DNA from 2 places in the Carnobacterium sp. CS13 genome. Region 2 is predicted to be linked to the other one. Evidence: riboswitches for the same ligand, from Rfam matches in the RefSeq annotation. Region 2 holds a riboswitch; the other holds the start of a gene.
What was found. Region 2 has a riboswitch for thiamine pyrophosphate ahead of thiM (hydroxyethylthiazole kinase). Riboswitches for the same ligand answer to the same signal wherever they lie in the genome.

Region 1 (7,085 bases), 770 kb from region 2:
CAGCAACTAATGATAAACCTAGACCGGCTATAAGGCTCAGGCGTTTCCAATTAAATTTTGACATAATTGATTCATCTCCCTTTTCATAATGTTTAATTTTTCAACTATAAAAGTTTTCAAATTTAAATGTATTGACAGATTTAACGGTCTTTTTAATTAATAAATTAGGCTTTTTTATTTAACTTCTGTGTAATGCGGTCAATGATGATCGCAAGTACAACTAAACCAATGCCCGATACGAAACCTGTACCGATTTGAGCACGTTGTAGGGAAGAAAGAACTTCTCTTCCAAGACCAGGAGCACCAATCATAGAGGCAATAACAACCATGGATAATGCAAGCATGACCGTTTGGTTGATACCAGCCATAATAGTTGATTTAGCTAAAGGCAACTCAACTTTAAATAATTTTTGTGGTCCTGTACTACCGAAAGCTTCAGCAGCTTCTACCAGTTCGCTTGAAACTTGACGAATCCCTAAATTAGTAAATCGAACAGTAGGGGGGATAGCAAAAATTAGAGATGCAAACACCCCAGGTACCATACCAATACCGAAGAAAGCAACGGCAGGAATCAAATAAACGAAAGCAGGCATAGTCTGCATAAAGTCAAGAACAGGAGACAATATGGCGTTAGCCGTTTTGCTTTTAGCCATTAAAATACCGAATGGAACACCAATGATAACAGACAGTAAGCTGGCCACTAATACTAAAGTGACGGTATTCATTAGGTTTTCCCAGTGGCCTTGATTATAAATGAACCACAAGCCTACCAGAGAAAAGACTGCTAATCCAAACTTTTTGCCAGATACAAAAAATGCTAGCAGAGCAATAAGAATGATAAAAATAATCGGCGGGATAAACAATAGAGTATTTGTAACACCCTCCATAAAAATCTCCGAGTATTTTTGAATTGGATTAAAGAGAAACGCGAATGCTTGAGTAATCCAAGCTGTTAGTTCTTCAACGGCATTTGCTACCGGTAATTTAGGAATCAAATCTAAAATGTTATTCATGTACTGAATCCTCCTCACTTTCACCAGCTAGCGCGGCGATAACCGCACCTCTGACAATAATTCCAACTAGTTTGCCATTGTCAACTACTGCAACAGGAGTTGTTGAATCATGGATAACAGAGAAAATATCGTTCATAGTTGTTGTTCTAGTGACGATTGGAATATCCGTTCTAAGGATGGTTTCAATTTTTGTGATGCCATCTTTACGTGCTGTAGAAGCATCCTCGGCAGTAATGTATCCTTGTAAGTTTCGACTGCTGTCAACCACTAAAATACTAGATAGACCTTCGCGGCGCATTTGTTCCAAAGCCACACGCGGACCATGATTTTTGATGTTTACAGTCTCAGGACGTTTCATAATGTGTTCAGCTGTCAATACTTTAGAACGGTCTACGTCTTCAACAAATCGTTCCACGTAATCATTTGCTGGATTCATTAAGATTTCTTCTGGAGTACCGATTTGAACAATTACGCCATCTTTCATTAAAGCAATCCGGTCACCGATTCGTAAAGCTTCATTTAAATCATGTGTGATAAAGATGATAGTTTTTTTAACGTTAGCTTGTAAATCAACTAACTCGTCTTGCATTTCTTTCCGGATCAATGGGTCTAAAGCAGAAAAAGCTTCATCCATTAATAAGATTTCAGGATTATTGGCTAATGCACGAGCTAAGCCGACACGTTGTTGCATACCACCTGAAAGTTGGTGAGGGTATTGATCCCGGTAATCTCCTAAACTTGCATTTTCCAAAGCTTTTATCGCTTTTTCAGAACGTTCTTTCTTATCAACACCTTGGATTTCTAATCCGTATTCAGTATTTTCTAAAATAGTACGGTGCGGGAATAAAGCAAAGTTTTGAAAAACCATGCTTAGTTTTTCACGGCGAACTTGACGTAAAGCTTTCTTATCCATTTTAGATAAATTTTCTCCATCAATATAGATGTTTCCTTTTGTAGCATCAATCAATCGGTTGAACATACGCACTAACGTAGATTTTCCACTACCGGATAACCCCATGATAACAAAAACTTCACCTTCTTCAATCGTGAAGCTGACATCATTCACACCAACTGTAGCTCCGGTCTCTTTTAAAATTTCTTGCTTTGTTTTGTTTTGTTCCAATAACTCCAAAGCACGGTCACTTTTTTTACCGAAAATTTTCGTGACGTTCTCAACTTTTATTTTTGACAAAGTATCCACTCCTTTATTTTTTTTACATCCTCTAGTGCACCCTATAGTCTATAGAAATGCGAGAAACGTTTGTTGAAGAAGAATAACCTTTCATTTTTAATTTAATCTCAAATAGAAATGAATGGCTATAAAGCCAGTTTTTACTCAAAACAAGCTTCCCGAATAAGGCACAAAAATGAGTGTAACATTATCTTGAAGAAATGAAAACAAAAGTGATTTTCATAAATCATCAATAACAGCTTGTTTTCATTGTCATAGCAGAGCTATGAGCAGAAAATAAGAAATTGGTAAGAATTAACACATGGGAGGAAAATTCATCTTTTTTTTAAATAAATAACAAAGCAGGACAAGCCTTACAGAGGAAGTTACTTCTTGTGATTTCATCGGTAGATTGATAAACTAGAATGGATAAAATAACAAAGAGAAAATAAAATCCAAGGAGTCTATTAAATGGTATCCGGACATCAAAAGCAAATTTTAAAACAAACAGAAGAGTACGTTTATGATTTATTAAAAGATGATGCTAGTGGTCATGACTGGTGGCATATTGACCGCGTGCGAAATGTAGCTAAAACGATCGCGATACAAGAGACTGAAGAAGTAAACTTTTTTATCTGTGAAATGGCAGCACTGTTACACGATGTCGCTGATGGGAAGTTAAACAAGAGCGAAGCAGCAGGAGAAGAAAAAATTCGTAATTGGCTCAAAACTATTGAATTGGAAGAACAAGAACGGATGGCTATTTTAGATATTATTTTACATTTGTCGTATAAAGGCGGAACGAATAAAAAAAGACTTTCTTCATTAGAAGGGAAAATAGTTCAGGATGCAGATCGTTTAGATGCTATGGGAGCTGTTGGAATTGCTCGGACAATGGCTTATACCGGAGCACACGGTCGTCTGATTCACCATCCAGACCTTCTTCCAAGAGAAAATTTAACGCTTGAACAGTACCGTTCTGGTGAAGATACTGGCATCATGCATTTTTATGAGAAGCTTTTAAAATTAAAAAGTACGATGAATACATCCGTTGGCAAAAAAATGGCAAGTCACCGACATATTTATATGGAAAACTATCTAAAGGAGTTTTTTCAAGAGTGGGAAGGCGACCGTTGAAAAATAGAAGCACTAAACAAAGTTTAAGCTAGCGTGGTACGATTAGGTGAAATTTATAGAGGCGGTGAAGGCTATATGGTACTGGCTGATGAAATAATATTGAAAGAAGCTACAATAGCAGATGCAGTTCTATTTGAAAACTATCAATTAAAAGAAACACCTTATACTGTTAAGCCGATGACAGCAATGACCGATAGTCTCCATGAAACTAAAAAATTTCCGGTTTTGATTTTAAAGGAAGAAACCTTAGTAGGATTTTTCATTTTACAAAAAGAAAAGGGGTTTTCGACTTATCCAACCGAGGAGAATGCTTTATTATTACATGCGCATTCCATTGACGAGCGTTTTCAAAACAAAGGATACGGAAAACTTTCGATGGAACGATTGCCGCTATTCATTAAAGAAAATTTTGATTCGATCGATGAGATTGTATTAGCAGTTGACTATGATAATCTAAGCGGGCAAATGCTGTATTTAAAAACGGGATTTGTCGATACAAAAAAACGAAGCAAGGAAGATGGAGCGTACAAGTTTATTTACTCAAAAAAAATATAGTACATGAAAGATAAAAAACAAAACAGAGAAAGACCAGAAGGGATTCAGAAAATGACTAAAAAAAATATCGTTCTTTCACTTCTTGTGCTGCTAACGGTAGCAACGATCATGGGGGGCACTAAATACCATCGTTATGTACAAACTGAAAAATTTAAACAAGCAGAACAAAAGCTAGATGAGACAAAAGAAGCAGAAAAGCTAGTCGCTGCTTTATTTGAAACGGAAGCAAAAGAGACGTTAGCAAAAGGTATTACGGAAAAGCAACTATCAATTGCTTTAGATAAAGTCAAAGAACTTCCTGACAGCCCTTTAAAAAAAGAGCTTCTAACTGAAGTGAGAGCAGCCGAAGAAGGGTATCAAGCTCAAAAAGTTGTTCAATCTTTGTTAATAGATAATATATTAGCTGACGAAGTGTCTGAAAGCCAATTAGAACAAGCACAAACTCATTTAGAAAAAATAAAAAAACGTTTTCCGTTGCTATATGACGAATTGAAGGTATATTTGACTGAAGCGAAAGATCAATATGAAGCAATAAAAAAAGCTGAGAAAACTTTAGCTGAATTGTTTGAGGAGCCCAAAACAGAAATAGTCAAAGAAGATGTTACTCAAGTGCAGTACGATGAAGTAAAAGCAATGATTACAGCGATAAAAAATAAGAAAGTCCAAACAGCACTTTTTGAAACATTAGCGTTGGTAGAAACTAAATTAAGGGTTATAGAACAACAACTGCTTCAAGAACAAGAAGAACAAGAACGAGTGTTGGAAGAAGAACGACTGGCTGAGCAAGAACGAATGGAAGCAATTGAAAAAGAGGCTGCTCTGCAAGAAGAGTCGGAACAAGATGAAGCATCAACTTCTACCTCTGTCAAAAGCAGCACAACGAATCAAAATACATGGCAGCCCACTCCTAAGACAACAAAGAGTCCTCAAAGCAACTGGACGGCGCCACAAAAAGATACGCAAGAACCAGAACTTCCAGCTAAAGAAAATTCTTCAGATACGGCTGAAGAGCCAGAAGATTCTTCGAGTCCAGAGATACCTAAAGACTCTGAGGTTGACATAGACTCAGGTTCAAATGATAAAGAGGAAATGAATCAAGAAAGTTCAGCTTTTTCATCGGCTGAATAAAGCGTATGGATTAAGCCGGCCGGAAGAAAGAGTTGACAAAAAGCTTTTTTGTCCGTAGTATTTGAAGAGTAAAAACTAACTGAACAACCATCACAAAGGGGTGCTGTAAAAAGCTGAGATTGAATCCTAGATTCTGACCCTTCGAACCTGTTCGTTAACACGAGCGTAGGAATTGTGACGGGGCAAATGATTTATCTTAAAAGATAATTTGAGCTCCTCCTTTGTTGTGTGGCACTGTTCGACACACTAAAGGAGGATTTTTTTATGGAAAATACACGATTACGGGTATGGATCGAAGGAACGATTGTCGCAGCTTTAGCCATTGTTTTATCCTTATTGCCGACGACTGTCGGTACAGGTTTTACTATATCATTGGGAATGATCCCGATGATACTGTATGCCCTTCGAAGAGGCGCTGTAGCAGGTATTGCATCTGGATTTTTATGGGGAGTATTACATTACTTGACGGGTGATGTCGCTATTTTAAATCTGCTGCAAGGTTTTATTGAGTATTTTGTAGCGTTTATGTTTACGGGATTTGCTGGTTTTTTTGCTAAACCCCTTCAACAAGCTTTTCGCGCAAAGCAACCTGTCAAAAAAGCAGGATATATCATTTTAGCAACAATCGTTGGAACGATAGCTCGTTTTTTCTGGCACTTTATAGCAGGGTATTACTTTTGGGGAAGTTATGCCCCAGAAGGAATGAGTCCATTATGGTATTCGTTTCTTGCCAACGGAGGAAGCGCATTGGCGACTATGTTTGCAACAGGCATTGTGTTGCTTCTCTTTAACAAAACAGCACCTCATTTGTTTGTACCAAAAGAACCAACTGCATCAAGCTTCCAATGAATTAAACGATAAAACAAAAGCATCCGATTCTTTTTTTGAAGCGGATGCTTCTTTATTTGTTTTAAAAGGCGCTCTAAGTTGAATAATGCTAGCAATAGAAAAAAGAACATAGTAAGATAAGAATAAAAGTTTCGAAAGGATTAACATATGCAAATAGTTTGGATGAGTATATTAGCTATTATTGTTTTAAATATCATTTTTGCCATGATCACTGTTTTTCGAGAAAAACGAGATATCGCAGCTACATGGGCATGGTTATTGGTTTTGATGTTGTTGCCGGGAGTGGGGTTTGTTTTTTATTTATTTATCGGGAATAAATTATCCCGCAAAAAGATTTTCGATATTAAAGCTCAAGAAAGCATAGGAATGCCTGAACTTGTTCAAGCACAAAAAGAAATGCTGGCAGATGATGAAGATTTGCTGTCCAGTAGACAAGCAACAGAAAATGCCAAAGAAATGGCAAGTTTGTTTCTTGAAAGCGATGAATCTATTTTAACAAAAGGCAACAAAATACAAATTTTTACAGATGGTGCTGAAAAATACGATGCATTGATTAAAGACATTTACAAAGCTGAGCATCATATTCATATGATTTATTATATTTTTAAAGATGATAAAATCGGAAATCGCGTTTTAGCGGCTCTTGAAGAACGGGCAGCAGCGGGTGTAGAAGTTTTTGTTATTTATGATGCGTTAGGATCCCGTGCTTTGAAACCTAAATTTTTTAAAAAGCTAAAAGCTTTAGGAGGGGAAGCTGAAACTTTTTTTGGTTCCCGCTTTAGCTTTATAAATTTACGTTTTAATTACCGCAACCACAGAAAAATTGTTATTATCGATGGGGAAATTGGCTACACTGGCGGTTTCAACGTTGGGGATGAATACTTAGGAGAATATAAAAAATTTGGGTATTGGCGTGATACTCATTTGAAAATTGAAGGCAATGCCGTTTTGCCCTTGCAAAGCCGCTTTCTAATGGATTGGAACGCGACGGTTTCTCATCATAAGTTAGAATACCAAGAAAGTTATTTTCCGCTAATGAAGAAAAAAGGCAAGTCAAACATGCAGATCGTTTCAAGCGGGCCGGATACTGAAACCCAACAAATCAAAAAAGGGTACATTAAGATGATCAGTATGGCAAAAGAATCCGTTTTTATCCAAACTCCTTATTTTGTACCGGATGATTCAGTACTGGAGACTATTGAAATAGCCGTCATGTCTGGTATTGATGTTAA
Region 2 (7,085 bases):
TTATAATTGTTATGCATTAGACTATAGATCTCATGGCAACTCAACGTCTGGTGGTGAATATTCATTGGACAGTTTTTCTGATGATATTTTATCTTTTGTAAATCATTTGGGAGTAGGAGATGATTACTATATTGTCGCTAGTTCTTTATCATGTTGGCTAGTATCCAATCTAGAAGGAATGATTAATCCAAGAGGTGTTATTTTTTTAGATAGCGGGTATTATCCGGTAAATAACATCTCAAATAGTGACGTTGGTACAATAAAACTTCCGGTATTTGGTTCTTTAGACGACTTAAACGAAAGTATAGTAGAAGATGTTGAGAGCTTAAAAGAAGAAGGAATTTTATTAACTACTAAAGAATTGCAGCATGTGTACAATGCGCTTTTGAGCACATATCATATCTGCAACAATAAGAATAACTATTCATATATTCTTTCAGATAGTGCGTTCAATTCTCTAATTAACGATTTGAATACAAAAGAAATAGAGGTATTGAAAAACGATAAATTAATTCTATTATTGTCTAACTCGAAAAACAATAATATTGAAAGTGATAACAGATTACAAAAAGAGTTGAACTTAAATGCTCATATGTTTTATAAAATTGAAACTATAAAGTACAGTGACCATTTGATGATGTTAACGTCTGTTGGTGAGATAAAAGAAAGCATAAAAAAATACTTTAATTAATAGGGGAATTTATATTGGAAATAATTTATAACTTACCAGAAAGACTGGGTTTTATATTATTTTTCATTTTTTGTTTCTTGATAGGATTATTTTTTATTTTCATTGGGAATAAAATAAAAAAAGAAAGCAAAAGCTCTGGAATTGTACTTAGAGTAATTGGAGTGCTTTTTATGATGGCGTCTTTGTTTTTATTGTTATTCTCATTATTTTTTGGTTTTAATTCTTAAAGGTTGATACACAGAGGACTGATAGACAGGGTTTATCTGAAGATGATTGATTAACTAGTTTAGATATAGTAAGCTTATCAGTAATTAAATGTTTTGCAGGGGGACACATTTGTGTTGAGAAGGTAAAACCTGACCCTTTGAACCTGTCAGTTAACACTGACGTAGGGAGCACTATGTACATATGTATTGAATGATACGTACTGAGCTCTCCATTATTATGGGGGGCTTTTCTTTTGTAAAACTTTTAATCGCGGGGGGACACGCTTGTGTTGAGAAGGCTAAAACCTGACCCTTTGAACCTGTTAGTTAATACTGACGTAGGGAGCAATTAGTGGTTTTCTTATACACTTTTTTAGTCTCTACAACTTTTGTAGGGGCTTTTTTTTGTGCTTACGTTCAAAAAAGGAGGACTGGGATTAGTGTTTTTTAAAGTGATTTGAAAGAAACGTAGACGAGTCAGTACGAATAATAAGCATAAATGTTAAACAAAAAATTAAAAGAAAGAAGGATCAAGTATGTTATCACAAATTAAAAAAGCAGCCCCTTTAGTGCACTGCATGACAAATTATGTTGTCGCTAATTTCACGGCTAACGGCTTACTTGCAATCGGCGCTTCGCCTATTATGGCTGATGAAGCAAACGAAGTTTCTGAAATAGTCTCGACTGCCCAATCAGTGCTTATTAATATTGGAACGGTGAATGACCGTACAGCAAAAGCCATGCTGCTTGCTGGCAAAAAAGCAAACGAGTTGGGCATTCCTATTGTGCTCGATCCTGTAGGCGTTGGTGCCACAAGCTATCGGAAACAATTGGTTCAGCACCTTTTAAAGGAAATTCAGTTTGATTTGATTCGATGTAACGCAGGTGAATTAGCAGCAATTGCAGGTGAAGATTGGCAGTCAAAAGGTGTAGATAGCGGCATAGGCGAAATAGATATCGCTAGGGTAGCGAAGCGGGTTGCTTTGCAGTACAAGTGTCTGGTTGTTGTAACTGGGGAATCTGATTTCGTAACAGATGGGCACAAAGGACTTCATATTGCTGGAGGCAGGGAAATCGCTACACGCATCACGGGTACAGGTTGTTTATTAAGCGCCATCTGTGCAGCTTCTCTTGCTAGCAGTGCAAAACCGCTTGAAGGCTTAGTTACGACTTTAAAAGACTACAAACAAGCTGCTGAACAAAGTACAGAGGAAGTAGGAATATTTGCTGTACAAATGATGAATGCATTACAAAAGTTAGCGGAGGTAAAGAGATGATTGCATTAACGATTGCGGGATCAGATTCAGGCGGCGGCGCTGGGATCCAAGCGGATATAAAAACTTTTCAAGAACTTGGTGTCTTTGGAACGACAGTAGTAACAGCTTTAACTGCCCAAAATACGCTCGGTGTACATGGCATTTTTGAAGTAACGCCTAGCTTTGTACAGCAACAACTGCAAAACGTACTAGATGATTTTTCTGTACAAGCAATGAAAACAGGTATGTTGTTTTCGGCTGAGATTATTGAAGTTGTAGCTGAAATTGTACATCAACAAAAAATTCCATTGGTCGTCGATCCCGTCATGATTGCAAAAGGCGGGGCAAGTCTATTGCAAGATGCAGCAGTAACGGCATTAATCGAAAAACTTTTACCGTATACAACCATTTGCACACCAAACATTCCAGAAGCAGAAATACTAACCGGTATACGCATCAAAGATTCTAAAGATATTGAAAGAGCTGCAGAGCGAATCCTGCAAATGGGGGTTCAATGCGTGGTCATAAAAGGCGGGCATTTAGATGAAGATCAGGCGACGGACAGAGTGTATACTCACCAGAAATCTTTTACGATAACGACTCCTCGTGTCCAAACAAAAGATACACATGGGACAGGTTGTACGTTCTCGGCAGCTCTTACAGCAAATATAGCAAAAGGGCTACCGCTGCAGGAATCGATTATTGAAGCGAAAAGATTTATTCACTTAGCTATTTCTACGCCTCTTCATATTGGGAATGGTCATGGACCAACGAATCATTTTGCTTATAAACGCGAGCAAGGAGTCTGCGAGGTAGAAGTGAATGGATTGTAATAGATTGAATGTTTATTTTATAATGGGCACTGTAAACTGCAAAAAAGACCCACTGAAAACGCTCGAAGAAGCCTTACAAGCGGGAATCACCTGTTTCCAATTACGTGAAAAAGGCGAAGGAGCTTTAATAGGCGCAGCTTATGAAGAGTTTGCCCGTGCTTGCCAAAAAATGTGCCAAAGTTACCAAGTGCCGTTTATCGTTAATGATGATGTGGAGCTCGCACTTAAGCTAAACGCTGATGGTATCCATGTCGGCCAAGAAGATCTAGCCCTTTCGACATTTCGTGAACAAGCAAAAGGAAAAATAGTGGGCGTTTCTGTACACAATTCTAGAGAAATGAAACAAGCTATACTTAACGGAGCAGATTACGTGGGAATTGGTCCGATATATAGAACAAAATCTAAAACAGATGCAAAACCTCCTGCTGGATTGCCTTTTTTAAGTGCGATGCGAAAACAGGCTGGCAATTTCCCAATTGTTGGCATAGGAGGAATTACAGAAGAAAATGCTAGTGCTGTTCGTTCTTCAGGAGCAGACGGCGTGTCGGTTATTTCAGTTATCTGCCACAGCAAAGATATTAAGCAAACGGTTGAGAATCTGCTTTTAGAAAATATAAATTGATTGTTTAGGACGAACAAAAAAAGAGTTTGCATCATTAAATTGTTATGCAAACTCTTTTTACTGTAAAATTGATTGAAGTTATGGAAAGTAAAAATAAAGTTGTCATTATTTTATGAAAAGAGGAGCATGGTTCTATGGGATTTAGTTTGTTTTTATTGTGTTTTTTATTCATAGTTATCTTTATTCTGAGAAATAAAAAAAAGTAATATAATAGCCCAAATTAGTTTTGTGTATATGTCATTTTATTTAAGAAGGTATGAATATAGTGTCTTCCTTCAAAAACCTCTTTATTATTCATTCATATCAAATTTGAGAGTTTACTTTTCTATTCTATTCCGATATACAACTAAAGTTATGCCGTTCAATACAATGGTAACGATTAAAAGAATTGCTGCTGCTTTAGCTATGGTACCAATTGTATCCATCAACGCACTTAAGTCATTAATTTCTACCAAATGAGAACTATAGACAAGCTGTAAATAGAGTGAAATAGCACAAGCACTAACGCTCATAATAGAAAGAGTCACCCAGTTTTTATTGTTATTTTTTTTATGTCTCACAAGATTAATAATTGGGAGAATCCAAGCAGTTAATCCCAATGCCAAACTTCCTAAAATAAGTAAATTAACCATATCTAATCCTCCTCTTAATATACTTAATTCTTAGTATACACATATCATGGACAGTCAGGTATTATTAAGATGAATTGATTATAGAAAATAAACTGCTCTTAGCACATTCATTATCATTTTTACTGAAAAGGTGGGAATAACAATGAGAAAAAAACTAACTTATTCGGTAAAGAAGCAATTAGAATCTTTTTTTGATTTAATAGGAACAGTTATTTGCTCTATATTTTAATACCTTCACTTTCGATCAATAGAAAGAGATGTAACAGCAGCAATCCTTTAGAGATTGCTGCTGTTACTATTTATAAAAATATTATTTGTCCAACTGAGATTGTTTAAAGGCTATTGTTAGGATTTACAAACAAGGCTATGGTAAAATTTTTAAGGAAATACATAAAAGATCAACACATGGGTTTTATACTGTGCTGTCCTTAAAAATTAAGGGCGGCACAGATTTAGCTAAATAGAAGGAGAAATTTATGGATAAAGAAACGGAAAAAACATTGATGCGTAAAGTGAAGAAACACAAAAAATGGTATGAAGGAGTATTTATTAATCCGATATACCGAATAGTAAACAATAAGCCTTACTACATGGCGGGGTTCACTGTAAACGATAAGCCCAGAGCAACAGCCTATTTGACAACAGTAGGAGAAGAGGATAAAGAAGAAGCTTACGCTGCACAGTCTTCGCTCTCGTTGTTTTCTGATGTTAGCAACAATATTTTTAGTATTGGTGGAGATCATTTAAAGATAGATTCCAATTACTATATAAAACCTTTAGAAATTCCAGTAAATACGAAGGATTTAAAAGTATTGGCAGGTCATGAAGCGTTCAAAGACCTATGGAATATGCAACAGAAATTCAATAGGTTGATCCTCGAATTTCAAAGGTATTACGATGAATTATTGATAAGAGGAGAATTAACGGGTGAAGATATCGAAAAAGGCATTGAAACAGCGAACTGGGTCAATCTATATCAGTTTGAAACCATTAGTATTTTAGTAAAGCGAAATGAAGATATTCGAGCCTATTCTGCTTATTTGAAAACGACGAAACAATGGAAGAAGCTCTCACGCAATCAAAAAATATTTGTTGAAAAAATAGCCGGGGCTGTAGGAGAATTGGAAAATAATATCCGTTCGCTGGATTTGATCATCGTTGAGGACGTTGAAAAAATGATTGCACTAAACCTTGAAAAGGCTAAAAATGATTTGAAAACGGGTATTGAAAAGCAAAAAAGTTATATTCGTTACCCTTCATAAGAAGCATTGGACAGGAATAATATGTACGCCGCTAAAGGCAATAGTTAGAAGACGGTTTTACTTTAGTTTTCATAAAAAATTGCTGAAGTATTATAAGGGCTTTTTTACATAAAAAACAAAAAGGTGTTTTTAAAAACTACTGTCTAAAGTGAAAAGATTAGTGACAAACGTCTATTTTAATAGAGATCTAAAAGAGAAAAGGAGCGCCCATATGAATAAAAAAATAAAATCGAAAAATTATTGGACAATTGTTTTTATTTATACTGCGGTAGTCTATGGTTTAAAATATTTTTACCCTTCTGTTGGGGAATTTTTTATTCAAGTAGGGTATTTAGCGATAGTTGTAGGTGTTGTTTATTTTGGTACCTCGTTTATTAAGAGAAGGTGGTTCCAATGAGAACTAAACCATAAATTATGGTTAGTTTAGTATTAGCTTCATTAGCATTTGTAGTAAGAAGTAGCATTGGTTTTTCAGCTACTGTAGACCACGTAGTCTTAGGAGCTTTTGTTTTATTGGGATGCTGGTTCTCCTACAGCAACTATAAGAAACGTGACAAAGATTAAACTTGTTAAGAATTCTGAAATTTTTAAATAAGCAACAATAACTGCTTTCGTAAAAAAATATGTACTTTTGTATATGAAAAAAGACCGAGACGTTTTTGTCTCGGTCTTAATTTTTGTAAAATTTCTTATTTAATTTTGAGGCAAGACTTTGTTCAAGATAATAGCGGTTAAAGCGGCTATTGCTATTGGAGAGCCAAAAAGGTATTGAATCATGGTAGGCAAGGTATCTAAGTAATCAGTTGGCAGAAACGTCAAGGCCACTACCAATAGAATTGGAATAGAGACAACATAGGTTTCTTTTTGTCCAATTTGTTCTTGTTTTAGGACTTGAAAGCCGCTCATCGCAATGACTCCGCATACGAGTGCAAATACACCGCCAATAACAGCAGAAGGAACAGAGGAAATCAAAGCGGATAATTTGCCCGATAAGCCAAAAACAATAAATAATCCGCCAGCAGCTAAAAAGACTCGCCGGCTAGCAATACCCGTAATAGAAATGATACCAGCATTGGAAGAATAACCTGTTACAGGTGTGGTGCCGAAAAGAGCAGCCGTCATGCAACCCAATCCTTCGCCGATAACCCCGCGGTTGATGGAATCTTTATTAAGAGGGGTGTTTGTAACATTGCTGACGGCCAGCCAAGTGCCAGTTGTTTCAGCAATTAAGACGATATAAATGATCAGCATGGTCACGATCGCGGAGAAATCAAAAGAAAACGTGAAATCTTTGAAGATGAATTGCGGCATAGAAAACCATTTTGCCTCTGCCACTGAAGTTAAGTCTAGCATCCCCATAAATCCAGCCAGAATACTGCCGGCAAACAGGGCAGTAATAACAGAAGCAATGCGGAAAATACGGCCGCTTTTAGATGAGTGGTTTCCTAAAATAGAGCAGCCGATCATAATGGCTCCAGTTATAAGTGCCAAGAAAATATTTTGCCCGATTGATCCAACAGCACTGTTGTAAATATTGTCATTCACAGCAGCAGGCATCAAGGACAGGCCGACACAAAAAATAA

Region 1: it holds a riboswitch for thiamine pyrophosphate, as region 2 does, so the genes downstream of both, thiT (energy-coupled thiamine transporter ThiT) here and thiM (hydroxyethylthiazole kinase) in region 2, are expected to answer to the same signal.

What each region holds. Positions count from the first base shown of each region.
Region 1 covers NZ_CP067364.1:965,259-972,343, forward strand. Annotated here, with positions in the region: partial or broken gene JHE06_RS12160 (ABC transporter permease/substrate binding protein) at 1-1,013, opposite strand, end outside; gene JHE06_RS04645 (quaternary amine ABC transporter ATP-binding protein) at 1,006-2,205, opposite strand; gene JHE06_RS04650 (HD domain-containing protein) at 2,656-3,321, shown strand; gene JHE06_RS04655 (GNAT family N-acetyltransferase) at 3,355-3,876, shown strand; gene JHE06_RS04660 (hypothetical protein) at 3,928-5,004, shown strand; TPP riboswitch at 5,091-5,193, shown strand; gene thiT (energy-coupled thiamine transporter ThiT) at 5,269-5,853, shown strand; gene cls (cardiolipin synthase) at 6,001-7,085, shown strand, end outside.
Region 2 covers NZ_CP067364.1:193,337-200,421, forward strand. Annotated here, with positions in the region: gene JHE06_RS00965 (alpha/beta fold hydrolase) at 1-691, shown strand, start outside; TPP riboswitch at 1,006-1,103, shown strand; TPP riboswitch at 1,161-1,259, shown strand; gene thiM (hydroxyethylthiazole kinase) at 1,434-2,174, shown strand; gene thiD (bifunctional hydroxymethylpyrimidine kinase/phosphomethylpyrimidine kinase) at 2,171-2,986, shown strand; gene thiE (thiamine phosphate synthase) at 2,976-3,608, shown strand; gene JHE06_RS00985 (hypothetical protein) at 3,926-4,240, opposite strand; gene JHE06_RS00990 (hypothetical protein) at 4,717-5,502, shown strand; gene JHE06_RS00995 (hypothetical protein) at 5,714-5,899, shown strand; gene JHE06_RS01000 (uracil-xanthine permease family protein) at 6,196-7,085, opposite strand, start outside.